Linked DNA regions of Roseateles amylovorans. The protein of the gene in region 1 interacts with the protein of each later gene in a pairwise test. Links are inferred from orthologs where the notes say so. Each region holds a gene or a part of one and is shown on either strand. Other genes may lie near its edges. The genes, in order: ndk and N4261_RS02865.

The links.
Region 2: the proteins of ndk (region 1) and N4261_RS02865 interact in binary tests that used the Escherichia coli proteins (3 or more experiments, as listed by UniProt). The link is inferred for Roseateles amylovorans from one-to-one orthologs.

Annotation. Positions count from the first base shown.
Region 1 is NZ_CP104562.2:4,549,697-4,556,328, reverse strand. What follows is about bases 1,228-4,165. They hold ndk (nucleoside-diphosphate kinase), read left to right. Parts: upstream 1,228-2,452; coding sequence 2,453-2,878; downstream 2,879-4,165. Other genes in these bases: pilW (type IV pilus biogenesis/stability protein PilW), read left to right, coding at 4,080-4,165; rlmN (dual-specificity RNA methyltransferase RlmN), read left to right, coding at 2,935-4,083; N4261_RS18875 (pseudouridine synthase), read left to right, coding at 1,228-2,223. In the rest of the region: SMC-Scp complex subunit ScpB, read left to right, coding at 1-15; more of N4261_RS18875, read left to right, coding at 58-1,227; more of pilW, read left to right, coding at 4,166-4,898; N4261_RS18855 (RodZ domain-containing protein), read left to right, coding at 4,909-6,012; ispG (flavodoxin-dependent (E)-4-hydroxy-3-methylbut-2-enyl-diphosphate synthase), read left to right, coding at 6,096-6,632. UniProt on the Escherichia coli protein: Major role in the synthesis of nucleoside triphosphates other than ATP. The ATP gamma phosphate is transferred to the NDP beta phosphate via a ping-pong mechanism, using a phosphorylated active-site intermediate.
Region 2 is NZ_CP104562.2:670,241-676,887, forward strand. Bases 2,915-5,867 are described here. They hold N4261_RS02865 (uracil-DNA glycosylase), read left to right. Parts: upstream 2,915-4,016; coding sequence 4,017-4,718; downstream 4,719-5,867. Other genes in these bases: N4261_RS02855 (hypothetical protein), read left to right, coding at 2,915-3,204; trpC (indole-3-glycerol phosphate synthase TrpC), read left to right, coding at 3,220-4,011; N4261_RS02870 (glucosamine kinase nucleotide-binding domain-containing protein), read left to right, coding at 5,301-5,867. Also shown: N4261_RS02840 (anthranilate synthase component II), read left to right, coding at 1-477; ltaE (low-specificity L-threonine aldolase), read left to right, coding at 474-1,535; trpD (anthranilate phosphoribosyltransferase), read left to right, coding at 1,549-2,628; more of N4261_RS02855, read left to right, coding at 2,686-2,914; more of N4261_RS02870, read left to right, coding at 5,868-6,245; N4261_RS02875 (GntR family transcriptional regulator), read left to right, coding at 6,262-6,647. UniProt on the Escherichia coli protein: Excises uracil residues from the DNA which can arise as a result of misincorporation of dUMP residues by DNA polymerase or due to deamination of cytosine.

The DNA.
Region 1 (6,632 bases):
CAAAGCGCTCCCTGAACGGGGAGCCGTGTCCACCGCTGACAAGGTGCAAGCCGACACATGAATTCCAACGACATCGACGATTCCAAGCCCGACACGCCGACGGCCACGCCCGACGCGACGACCGAGGCGCCCGCCCGTCCGAAGCGAGCCCGCAAGACGGCCGCTGCGAGCGCGGAAGCGGTGGCGGCCCCGGCACCTGAGGCGGCGACCGAGGCTGCGGCTGAAGCGCCACCCAAGCCTCGCACCCGCCGTAAGCCGGCGGCTGCCCAGGCCGAGATCACTGAGGCGGCTGACGCCGCGCCCGCTGCAGTGGCGGCGGCTCCCGCGGAGACGGCAGGCGACAGCGAAGCGCCTGCCAAGCCCAAGCGTCGCACCCGCGCCAAGGTGGCTGATGCCGACCCGGCTGCCGATGCGGTGGAATCGGCGGTGACGGCTTCGGCCGCCGCGACGATTGATGCTGCGCCAGCGCCGGTGTCCGCCGTGGCGGAGGCGGTGCAGTCTCCGGCGGCGGGTGATGCCGGCGAGGCATCGACCGACGCGGGCGCCGAGGAATCCGATGGCCGCTCGGGGCGCAATCGCCGCCGTCGCGGACGCGATGGCCGTGAGCCCCGCGAGGCGCGCGATGCGGCCCAGGGCGCTGGCCAAGGTGCTCAAGGCCCTCAGGGCGGACAGGGTGGTGCGGCAGCGGCGCAAGACGGTCAAGCCGCCGGCGCAGCGCCCAAGGCCAATGCCGCAGAACTGCAAGCCCAGGCCCAGGAACGCTTCGACGACCTGCTGTCCGGCGCATTCGATGAAGACGATGCGGTTGCGGGCGAGGACGCTGAGCTTGATCTCGACCTCGACGATGTTGGCGAGGCCGTCGAGACTGCCGAAGGCGATGCCGACGCAGGTGTCGATGGTCCGGGCAAGCGCGTGCTGGCCCCCGAGCCTGATGCGCCGAAGCTGCAGAAGGTGCTGGCCCAGGCCGGCGTGGGCTCTCGTCGCGACATCGAGGACATGATCGCCAAGGGTCAGATCACGGTGAACAACGAAGTCGCGCACGTCGGTCAGCGCATCTCCTACGGGGATCGGATCGCGGTGGCCGGCAAGCCGATCAAGGTGCGCATTGCCCCGATCGCGCCGCGCATCCTGGCCTATCACAAGCCCGTCGGCGAAGTCGTGACCTTCAACGATCCCGAGGGCCGTCCCACCGTCTTCCGCAACCTGCCACGGCTGCCTCAGGGCAAATGGCAGTCGGTCGGCCGGCTGGACCTCAATACCGAAGGCCTGCTGCTGTTCACTAATTCCGGTGAGCTGGCCAATCTGCTGATGCACCCGCGTTTCGGCGTCGAGCGTGAATATGCGGTGCGTGTGCTGGGTTCGTTGAGCCCGGAGCAGAAGAGCACCCTGTTGACCGGCGTGGATGTCGACGGCCAGCAGGCGATGTTCAAGAGCATCGTCGACGGCGGCGGTGAAGGCGCGAACCGCTGGTATCGCGTGGTCATCACCGAAGGTCGCAACCGCGAAGTGCGCAAGCTGTTCGAAACCGTCGGACTGGCCGTGAGCCGGCTGATCCGGATTCGCTATGGCACGGTCGTGCTGCCGCGTGGCCTGAAGCGCGGTGTGTATGTGGAGCTGGGTGACGGGGACGTGCGCGTCATCCGCCAACTGGCCGGCAACGTGCCTCAGGAGCGTGGTGATCGCGCCGACCGGGGTGATCGTGGCGGTGACCGGGCTGACCGGGGTGATCGCAACGACCGCGGCGGCAAGCGCCGTCGCAGTGGCGGCAACGGGGGGCCGCGTCCGAGCCGTCCCGAGGCGCCGCGCAGCGAGCAGCGTGCTCAGCCGCCGCAGCATCAGCAGCGTCCGCCGCAGGAGCGCCAGCAGCCTGAGCGCCAGCAGCAACAGGAGCAGCGTCCGCGTCGCCGAGAAGAGGATGATGACGACTTCATCCCGCGCCACGTCAATCCGTTGGAGCAGACCTTCGACCGCCGTTTTGCCACCAGCGGCAAGCGCGGCATTCCGCAGGGCTTCGGTCGGGGCGGGAGCGATCCCAGCCATGGCAACCCGGGCGGCGACCGGGGTCGTGGTCCGGGCGGCGAGCGCCAGCCCGATCCGATGAAGACATCCATTGGTTACATTGGCGCCGATGCGTTCATCAACCGGGGCAACCGCGGCGGTCGCCGTGGTGGTGGCGGTGGTGGCGGTGGTGGCAATGGCGGCGGTGGCCGCGGGCGCCGCTGAGCGCTGACCCTGTTCAGTCCGTGGTGACTGATCGGTTCAACCGTTCAGTCCATGGGTCCGGCGCCTCTCGGGAGGCGTCCCAGTAAGTTCCGGCCGGGCCGGTGCCCACGTCTGTGGCGCCTGATTCGCGCCGGATGCCCCTCTTCGACATCCAGTTGTCACCGGGGGCTTGACTTCACGCATTACAATGCGCGGCTTTGCCAAGCCCCAGATTTTCAAGGAAAAACAGATGGCCATCGAACGCACCCTCTCCATCATCAAGCCCGATGCCGTGGCCAAGAACGTCATCGGCCAGATCTACTCGCGCTTTGAAGGCGCTGGCCTGAAGATCATCGCCGCCAAGATGGCGCACCTGTCGCGCGGCGAAGCCGAAGCGTTCTACGCCGTGCACAAGGCTCGCCCGTTCTTCAACGACCTGGTGACCTTCATGATCTCCGGTCCGGTGGTGATCTCGGTGCTGGAAGGCGAGAACGCCATCCTGAAGCACCGTGACCTGATGGGCGCCACCGACCCGAAGAAGGCCGAAAAGGGCACCATCCGCGCTGACTTCGCTGACAGCATCGATGCCAACGCCGTTCACGGCTCTGACGCCCCGGAAACCGCCGCCAATGAAGTGGCGTTCTTCTTCCCCGGCATGAACGTCTACAGCCGCTGAGCGGCAATTGCCTCTGGACTCTGGGCCATGAGGCCTTAGGGAAAGAGGTCACGACGATGGACGCGGTCAACCTGCTCGGATTCGATCTGCAAGGCCTTGCCGCGTACTGCGAGCAGCTGGGGGAGAAGCGCTTTCGCGCAACCCAGCTGTTTCGCTGGATCCATCAGAAGGGCGCGTCGGACTTCTCGCAGATGTCCGATCTGGCCAAGTCGCTGCGCGACAAGCTGGCTGGACGCGCCCACATCGCCGCTTTGCCGGTGATTTCCGAACACATCTCCGCCGACGGAACGATCAAGTGGTTGTTCGATGTCGGCCAGGGCAATGCGGTCGAGGCGGTCTACATCCCCGAAGACGACCGCGCCACGCTGTGCATTTCCAGCCAGGCCGGTTGCGCCGTGGGATGCCGCTTCTGCTCCACCGGCCATCAAGGCTTCAGCCGCAACCTCGAGACCTGGGAAATCCTGGCCCAGCTCTGGTATGCCGAGCACAGCCTGCGCCTGCGCCACAAGACCGACGCGCGCATCATCTCGAACGTCGTGATGATGGGCATGGGTGAGCCGCTGCAGAACTACGGCGCCTTGGTGCCGGCACTGCGCGTCATGCTGGATGACCACGGCTACGGCCTGTCGCGCCGGCGGGTGACGGTGTCGACCTCCGGTGTGGTCCCGATGATCGACCGGCTGCGTGATGACGTGCCGGTGGCGCTGGCGGTGTCGCTGCATGCGCCCACCGATCCGTTGCGCGACCAACTGGTGCCGCTCAACCGCAAATACCCGATCGCCGAGCTGCTGGACAGCTGCAACCGGTATCTGGAACGCGCCCCCCGGGACTTCATCACCTTCGAGTACTGCATGCTCGACCAGGTCAACGACTCCCCGGAGCAGGCCCGCGAGCTGATTGCGCTGGTCAAGGGCAAGGTGCCCTGCAAGATCAACCTGATCCCGTTCAATCCGTTCCCGGCCTCGGGCCTGAAGCGAAGCTCGAACGAGCGGGTGAAGGCGTTTGCCGACCTGCTGATCCAGGCGGGCCTGATCACCACGGTGCGCAAGACCCGTGGTGACGACATCGATGCCGCCTGCGGCCAACTCGCCGGCGAGGTCCAGGACCGGACCCGAGTTCATCTCCGCATGGTGCGTGCCCCCGTCGTGGTTCAGCGAGGCGCCGCAGCCAACCCACCCCCCCCTCCGACACCCACCCGCACATGACCACCCTGATGCCCGGCTCCGTCTTCCTGCGCCCTTCGGCCCGGATTCTTTCCGCCGCGCTGCTGGTCGGTCTGATGTTGTCGGGTTGCGGGGCGTCCAAGCCGCCGCAGCAGGGGCCACGTACCGCCAGCGATGCGACCGATGTCGATCGCCGTGCCTCGGTCCGCATGGAGCTGGCGAGCGGTTATTTCTCGCGCGGCCAGTACGACACGGCACTGGACGAGCTCAAGCAGGCGCTGATCGCCAAACCGGACCTGCCCGAGGCGATCACGCTGCGCAGCCTGATCTACGCCGCCATGGGTGAGTACAACCTGGCGGAAGAGGGCTTCCGCAAGTCGCTGGCTCAGCGGCCCGATGGCGACACACTGCACAACTACGGCTGGTTCCTCTGCCAGCGCCAGCGCTATGCGGAGGCCTATCCGCAGTTCGAAGCGGCGGTGGCCGACCCGAAGTACCGCACCCCTGGCCGCTCGTGGCTGGCGTGGGGCGTGTGCGAGGCGCGCGAAGGCCGGCTGGTGCCGGCACAGCAGCACCTGGCCAAGGCCTTCGAGGTCGAGCCGGGCAATCCGACGATTTCGATCAATCTCGGCGAGGTGCTCTACCGCCTCGGTGAATATGAACGCGCCCGCTTCTATGCGCGACGCGTCAACAACAACCTGGAGCAGGCCAATGCCTCCAGCCTCTGGCTGGAATTGCGGATCGAGCGCCGCATGGGCAACACGGCCAACATGGAAGACCTCGGCAAGCAACTGCGAAACAAATATCCGCAGGCGGCCGAGACCAAGGCTCTGAACAGTGGTCGATTCGATGAATGAGGGACATCGCATGACATCCACGGCGGCCGATGAGGCGCCCGCAGTCGACACGACTGCATCCACTGCCGCGACGCCGGTGACCGCCGGTGCCGCGTTGCGCCGTGCGCGCGAGTCTCGCGGCCTGCACATTGCCGCACTCGCCGCGACGCTGAAGGTGCCGCAGTCCAAGCTGGAGGCCATCGAGGCCGACCGCTATTCGGAGCTGCCGGACGCCACCTTTGCACGCGCGCTGGCCCGCTCGATGTGCCGCGCCCTCAAGGTGGAGGCGGAGCCCATTCTGGCCATGCTGCCGCGCGGCGGCAGCGAGGCCTCGCTGGACCGGGTCTCGCCGGGCCTCAATCAGCCCTTCCGTGAACGCGCCGCCAGCCAGGAACCGATGCTGTCGCCTGCGCTGCTCAAGAGCCCGGTTGCGTTGGGTGTCGCCGGTCTGCTGATCGCTGCCGTGGTGGTGTATGCGCTGCCCTCGAGCTGGATCGACGACGCCATGCTGCGCATCAAGCAGTCGACGTCCTCGACCTCTGGCTCGACGAGCGCCACGTCCACCTCGACACCCGGCGTCGCCGGCACCTCCAGCGAGCCGACGTCGGTCGACGCGCCGTCGGCCAGCGCGCCCGTGACGGCGCAGGGCACCACCGAGATCGCTGCGCCGCTGCCCGCACAGGCACCGACCACGACGACGACACCGACGCCCGCGCCTGTCGTTTCGGTGCCGGCCTCCGCAGCCGGCACAGTCCCGCCCGGGGGCCGCACGGGCACCGCCGCCGGCACGGCGACGGGCACGGCAACCAGCGCACAGAGCGCCGCACCGAGCACCGCACCGAGCGCCGTGCCCAACACGGCGCCGAACACCGTCGCGCAATCGCCCGCCCCAGCCGGCAGCGCGCCGCTGCGGGTGAAGACCAGCGCCGAGTCCTGGGTGGAAGTGGTGGATGCCCGCGGCCAGGTGCTGCTGTCGCGTCTGCTGCGCCCGGGTGATCAGGTCGATGTGAACGGCACCGCACCGCTGAAGCTGCGGGTCGGCAATGTGTCCGGCACCGAACTGGTGTTCCGCGGACAGCCGGTGGACCTGGCAGCGCGTTCCCGAGACAACGTGGCCCGTCTGGAACTGAACTGACGGGCCTCTGACGGAAGACAGCAGGTATCGACCGACACGCCGCCGTCCGCCGTCTGCCCCACCGACTGCCGCAAGACCTCACCATGACCATCGATTCCGCCGCCATCGCCCTCAGCACCGACGCCTCGGACGACCTGTCGTCCCTGATCGCTGCCGCGCAGCCCGCCGCCCGTCGCAGCCGCCAGGCCCACGTTCGCTGGGGTGACCATGTGGTGACCATCGGCGGCGATGCGCCGGTGCGGGTGCAGTCGATGACCAACACCGACACGGTGGAGGTGATCGAGACCGCGATCCAGATCAAGGAACTGGCGGTCGCGGGCTCCGAGCTGGTGCGCATCACCGTCAACACGCCGGAAGCGGCGGAAGCGGTGCCGCACATCCGCGATCAGCTGGACCGCATGGGCGTCCATGTGCCCTTGGTGGGCGACTTCCACTACAACGGCCACCGCCTGCTCACCGAGCATCCGGCGATGGCGCAGGCCCTGTCGAAGTACCGCATCAACCCTGGCAATGTGGGCAAGGGCGACAAGAAGGACCGTCAGTTCGCCCAGATGATCGAGGCGGCGGTGAAATACGACAAGGTCGTGCGCATCGGCGTCAACTGGGGCAGCCTGGACCAG
Region 2 (6,647 bases), 3.9 Mb from region 1 along the record:
GACGAGATCGAGGCGCTCCAGCCCAGCCATCTGGTGCTGTCCCCGGGGCCGTGCACCCCCAAGGAAGCCGGCGTGTGCGTGCCGGCGATCGAGCGTTTCAAGGGCCGCCTGCCGATCCTGGGTGTGTGCCTGGGACATCAAAGCATCGGTGCCGCGCTGGGCGGGAACATCATCCGCGCCAAGGTGCAGATGCATGGCAAGGCCAGCACGATTTCGACCGATGCGAAGGGCGTCTTCACCGGCTTGCCGGAGCGCTTCAACGTGATCCGCTACCACTCGCTGGCGATCGAGGAATCGACGATCCCGCCCGAGCTGGAGATCACCGCCCGCAGCGAGGACGGCGAGATCATGGGCGTGCGCCACCGCTCGCTGGCCGGCACCGCCACGCCGCTGGAGGGGGTGCAGTTCCATCCCGAATCCATCCTCTCCGAGCACGGCCACGCCATGCTTCGAAACTTCCTGGAGTTGGCACGATGAGTGAACGCCCGAATGCTTCGTCCGGGGCGACGGTGGTCGACCTGCGCAGCGATACCGTCACCCAGCCGACCGCCGGCATGCGCGCCGCGATGGCGTCGGCGGCCCTGGGCGACGATGTCTTCGGCGACGATCCGAGCGTCAATGCGCTGCAGGCGGCGCTGGCGGAGCGGCTTGGGTTCGAAGCGGCGCTGTTCATGCCGACCGGCACCCAGAGCAACCTCTGCGCGCTGATGGCGCATTGCCAGCGCGGGGATGAATACATCGTCGGCCAGTTCGCCCACACCTACCGCTGGGAAGGCGGCGGTGCGGCGGTGCTGGGATCGATCCAGCCGCAGCCACTGAGCCATGCGCCGGACGGCTCGTTGCCGCTGGCCGACATCGAGGCCAACATCAAGCCCGACGATGCGCACTTCGCGCGCACCCGACTGCTGGCCCTGGAAAACACCATCGGCGGCAAGGTGCTTCCGATGGATTACCTGGCGGCGGCCTCCGAGCTGGCCACCCGCCGCGGCTTGGCGCGGCATCTGGACGGCGCACGGCTGTTCAATGCGGCGGTCGCGATCAACGCGGCCGATCCGTATGCGGCGGCCCGGCAGATCTGCGGGCATTTCGACAGCGTGTCGGTCTGCTTTTCGAAGGGCTTGGGCGCGCCGGTGGGTTCGGTCCTGTGCGGCACCCAGGCCCTGATCGGTCGCGCGCATCGCTGGCGCAAGATGCTGGGGGGCGGCATGCGCCAGGCCGGTGTGTTGGCGGCTGCGGCGCACCATGCGCTGGACCACCAGGTGCGTCGCCTGGCGGACGACCACCAGCTGGCCCAGCGGCTGGCCCAGGGGCTGCAAGGCCTGCCGGGGCTGACGGTCGAGCCGCCGCAGACCAACATCGTGTTCTGCGACGTGGCACCGGAGCGGGCCAGCGGGCTGGTCGCGCATCTGAAGTCGCACGGCGTGCTGGCCACCGGGCTGTACCGCGTGCGCTTCGTCACCCATCTCGACGTGGATGCAGCGGGCGTGGATCGCGCCATCGCCGCGGTGCGTCAGTTCTTCCACGCCCAGGCCTGATCCGGGAGTCGCCATGCCCATCACCGACAACGAAGCGCTGACCCGCGTCATCGAACACCGCGAGATCTTCCATGACGAGATGCTGGCCCTGATGCGCCGCATCATGAGCGGCGACATCTCCCCGGTCATCGCGGCCGCGATCCTGATCGGGTTGCGGGTGAAGAAGGAAACCATCGGCGAGATCACCGCCGCCGCGCAGGTGATGCGCGAGTTCTCGGTGAAGGTGCCGATCGAGCCCGGACCGCATCTGGTCGATGTGGTGGGCACCGGCGGAGACGGCGCGCATACCTTCAATATCTCGACCTGCTCGATGTTCGTCGCGGCTGCCGCGGGCGCGCAGATCGCCAAGCACGGCAACCGCAGCGTCTCCAGCAAGACCGGCAGCGCCGATGTGCTGGAGGCCCTGGGCGTGGCGCTGTCGCTGTCGCCGCAGGCGGTGGCGAACTGCGTGCGCGAGACCGGCATCGGCTTCATGTTTGCGCCCAACCATCACCCGGCGATGAAGAACATCGCGCCGGTGCGCAAGGAGCTGGGCGTTCGCACCATCTTCAACATCCTGGGGCCGCTGACGAATCCGGCGGGCGCAACCAACATCCTGATGGGCGTGTTCCATCCGGACCTGGTGGGCATCCAGGTGCGTGTGATGCAGCGGCTGGGCGCCGAGCATGCGGTGGTGGTCTACGGCAAGGACGGGATGGACGAGATCTCGCTCGGTGCGTCGACCCTGGTCGGTGAGCTCAAGAACGGCGAGATCCGTGAATACGAGATTCATCCTGAAGACTTCGGCATGCCCATGGTGGCGAGCCGCAACCTGCGGGTGAGCGGTCCGGAGGAAAGTCGTCGCATCCTGCTGGGTGTGCTGGGCAACGAGCCCGGTCCGGCGCGCGACATCGTGCTGCTGAACGCCGGCGCGACGCTCTACGCCGGCAATGTGGCCGACAGCATTGCCGACGGCATCCAGAAGGCGAGGGCGGCGATCGACTCCGGCGCGGCGCGTGCGAAGCTCGACCAGTTCGTCGCCGCCACGCAGGCCCACGCGCCATCGCCGTCGTCGTCGCCATCGCCGTCGCCGTCGCAGGATCAGGCCGGCTGACGGCTTGAGCGGACCGGATCGCCGTCGCCAGCGAAGCGTCGTCTGCAGGGAAACGTCATGAGGTCCGACCGTGCGCTGTGGCAGGCCCTGATCGCGCAGAGTGAGCGCGAGGCCAGCGTGCTGCTGCCGCGCATCGAGCCGCATCCGGCGGCCTGGGCGGTGGGGCTGGCGGGCACGGCGCTGGGACTGTGGAGCACGCGGGACGCGACCTTGCCAGGGCGCGAACTGCTGGGATGGTTGGCGCTGCTGATGGTGCTGGCGGCCATGCTGATGTGGGCGCTGTGGCGCCGCCGCAGCGTGGGCTGGCGATTGGACTTTGACCGGCGTCGGCTGGTGCCGGAAGGTGAGGTCGGCACGCCGGCCTCCCTCGAGGGACCGGGATGGCGGCTGTATTGCATTGGCGGCAGCAAGCGTCGCTCGCTGGCGCTGGAGTTCCGTCATGAGGACGGTGGTCGGCCCTTGCGGGTGTTGCAGACTCGCGCGGGTGCTGACCGGCGTGAGCATGCGTTGGTGAGCCGGCTGGCCGATGTGATCGCCAACCGCCTGGCAGTCCCGCGCGAGGGCCTGAGCTTATGAGAGAGAAAGAATCGTATGTCTGACATCCTGGACCGCATCAATGCCGTCAAGCGGGACGAGGTGGCCGCTGCGAAGCAGCGTCGCTCGCTGGCCAGTCTCCGCGAGGAAGCGGAATCGCGCGCCGAGGCGACCCGTGGTTTCGGTGCGGCACTGCGCGCGAAGATTGCTGCCGGCCAGAGCGCGGTCATTGCCGAGGTGAAGAAGGCCAGCCCCAGCAAGGGCGTGCTGCGCGAGGATTTCCGTCCCGCCGAGATCGCGGCCAGCTATGCGCAGCATGGCGCGGCCTGCCTGAGCGTGCTGACCGATGCCCCGTTCTTCCAGGGCTCGCCCGACTATCTGCGCGAGGCGCGTGCCGCCTGCAGCCTGCCGGTGCTGCGCAAGGACTTCATGGTGGATCCCTACCAGGTCTATGAGGCGCGGGCGATGGGGGCGGACTGCATCCTGTTGATCGCGGCCAGTCTGGACGACGGCCTGATGGCCGAGCTGGAGGCCTGCGCGCTGGAGCTGGGACTGGATGTGCTGGTCGAAGTCCATGACGGCCAGGAACTGGCGCGTGCACTGCGCCTGAAGACGCCGCTGGTGGGCATCAACAACCGCAACTTGAAGACCTTCGAGGTCACGCTGGACACCACGCTGGGCCTGTTGCCCCAGGTGCCGGCCGACCGGCTGCTGGTGACCGAGTCCGGCATTCTGGGCGCGGCGGATGTGCAGCGCATGCGTGCGGCGCAGGTCAATGCCTTCCTGGTGGGTGAGGCGTTCATGCGCGCGCCGGATCCGGGGGCTGCGTTGGCGGCGCTATTCCGCTGATGTCGATGGCTTCCCGATTTCAAGGCGTCGACTGGCAGGTGGGCGACGGCTGGCAACCCTTGATCGATGCCTGGCGCCACGGCCCCGACGGACATCGCATCGAGGCCCTGCTGCGCGAGCGCCTGGCGGCGGGCGCGGTGATCTATCCGCCCGATCCGCTGCGGGCGCTGCGGCTCACGCCGTTGTCCCAGGTCCGGGTGGTGATCGTCGGTCAGGATCCGTATCACGGCCCGGGTCAGGCGGAGGGGCTGGCGTTCTCGGTGCCGGCCGGCGAGAAGCTGCCGCCCTCGTTGCGCAACATCTTCAAGGAACTGCAGCGCGACCTGGGTCAGGCGGCTGCGATGACCGGCCACCTCGGCGGCTGGGCCCAACGCGGTGTGCTGCTGCTCAACACCAGCTTCACCGTGGAAGACGGCGCCGCCGGCAGTCATGCGAAGCGGGGCTGGGAATCGCTGTCGGACGCGCTCATCGAGGCCACGGCCCGGGATGCCGCGCCCAAGGTCTACCTGCTGTGGGGCGCTCATGCGCAGGCCAAGGCGCCGCTGATTGCGGCGGTGGGACCGCAGCATCGGGTGCTGCAGGCCAACCATCCCTCGCCGCTCTCTGCCACGCGCGGCCCTACGCCGTTCATGGGTTGCGGTCATTTCTCCACCGCACGCGATTGGCTGCGTGAGCAGGGCGTCGACTTCGCCTGGACGCTGGACTGAGTCCCTCGTCGCCCCGATCGTCCGCACCTCCGCCACCGCCACCGTCACCGCCACGCCCCGCCATCAAGAGTCCACACTGCCGCGCTGCAGCTGTTGAATGCCGCAGACGTGGTTCGTTGTCGTGGTGGTGGCAGTTGTCGTCGAACTGCTCGGTGATTCGGCTCGGGAGCGCCGGCGCCCCTTGAAGCGAATGCGAGCGCGTCTGAGCGGAAAGGGGCGCCGGCGCTCCCGAGCTTGCGCTGAACGTGTGAGGAAGTGAATGCGAGCCGGTACCACGACGTGTCGCGCGCACTCGAGCTTCGCACTGCAGAAGGCCGTCCGAGCGGCTTCCGGCATGCCGAAGCCGCCTCCAGCGTCTAACTGGTACGGTTTTGGTTGTTCCCCTCCCGCAATCCGGTTGAAGCGTCTGGTATGGTTCCACCCAGATCCCCGCGACGCCGTCCCCATTGTTTCCATCGCGACAAAAACCGATTCGGAACTGACATGGTCTGACGCTGGTCTCAACGGCTGAGCCATCAGGGTTAAGTCCAGTGCGCTACCAATTGACGTTCTTCGATTTTTGGTACTAAACTGGTATTAATCATGAACGCAGCCAATTTGGCGGACGCCTGGTCCGCGCCTTTGCAACCGCGCTTTGCCGCTGTGCGCTTCCTTGTGGGGGTGGACGGTGGCGGCACGGGAACGAGGGTCCGCCTGAGTGACCTGCAAGGGCGTGTGCTGGGCCAGGGCTGGGCGGGACCGTCTGCCCTCGGCCAAGGGGTGGCGCAGGCATGGCGGCACATCCAGCAGGCGGTGCAGGAAGCCGCCGACAAGGCGCAGTTGCATCGGCTGTCGTTCGACGAGACCGCCATCGGCCTCGGACTTTCCGGTGCGGGTGTGATCGCCCAGGCGCAGGCCTTTGTCGCTCAGCAGCCGGGTTATGCGCATGTGGAACTGGTCAATGACGGCACCACCACGGTGCTGGGCGCTCATGCGGGCCAACCGGGTGGCGTGATCGCGGCCGGGACCGGCACGGTGGGTGAAGCCTTGCGGGCCGATGGGACCCTGGCCTGCGTCAGCGGTTGGGGCTGGATCGGTGGTGACGAAGGCAGCGGCGCCTGGCTGGGCATTCAGGCGATGCGTCAGGCGCAGAAGGCGATGGATGGTCGCGCGGTCGCCGGGGCGCTGGCACGTGCGGTGTGGGCGGCCGTCGGGACCGCTCATGAACAGGATCGGGACGCGGTGTCCGCCTGGGTCGCTCAGGCGGGACAGCATGCCTATGCGCAATTGGCGCCACTGGTGTTCGACTGCGCGGAGACCGACCCCGCTGCCGCGGCGCTGATCCGCCAGGCCGTGGATGAACTCGAGCAACTGGCGCTGGCGCTGGACCCCGCGCAGCAGTTGCCCCTCTCGCTTGCGGGCAGCGTTGCGCAGCGATTGGGCGGGCTTTTCTCAGGCAACATTCGGGCCCGTTGCGTCTCGCCCCAGGGCGATTCGGCCGACGGGGCGCTGCGGCTGATCCGTGGCGCTCTCTCCACCCTCCGTTGAGATCGAGAACCACCCGATGAGCACCAAGCTGCCCTTCCAATTCAAGCCCGATCCCGCCGCCGCGTCGCCGCTGTACATGCAGCTGGCCCACAAGCTGGCGCAGGCCATCCGCGAAGGCCAGTACCAGGCGGACGAGGCGTTGCCCTCGGAGCGGGTGCTGTCGGAGTCGCTGGATCTGTCGCGGGTGACCGCACGCAAGGCGATCGACCGGCTGGTGGAGCAGGGCCTGATCGTGCGCAAGCGCGGCTCCGGCAACTACATCGCGCCGAAGCTGGAGCAGCCTTTGTCGCGGCTCACCAGTTTCTCCGAGGAATTGCACCAGCGCGGCTTCAAGCCCAGCAGCCGCTGGCTGACCCGCGGCTTCGCGATGGCGGCGCCGGATGAGCAGCTCTCGCTCGGTCT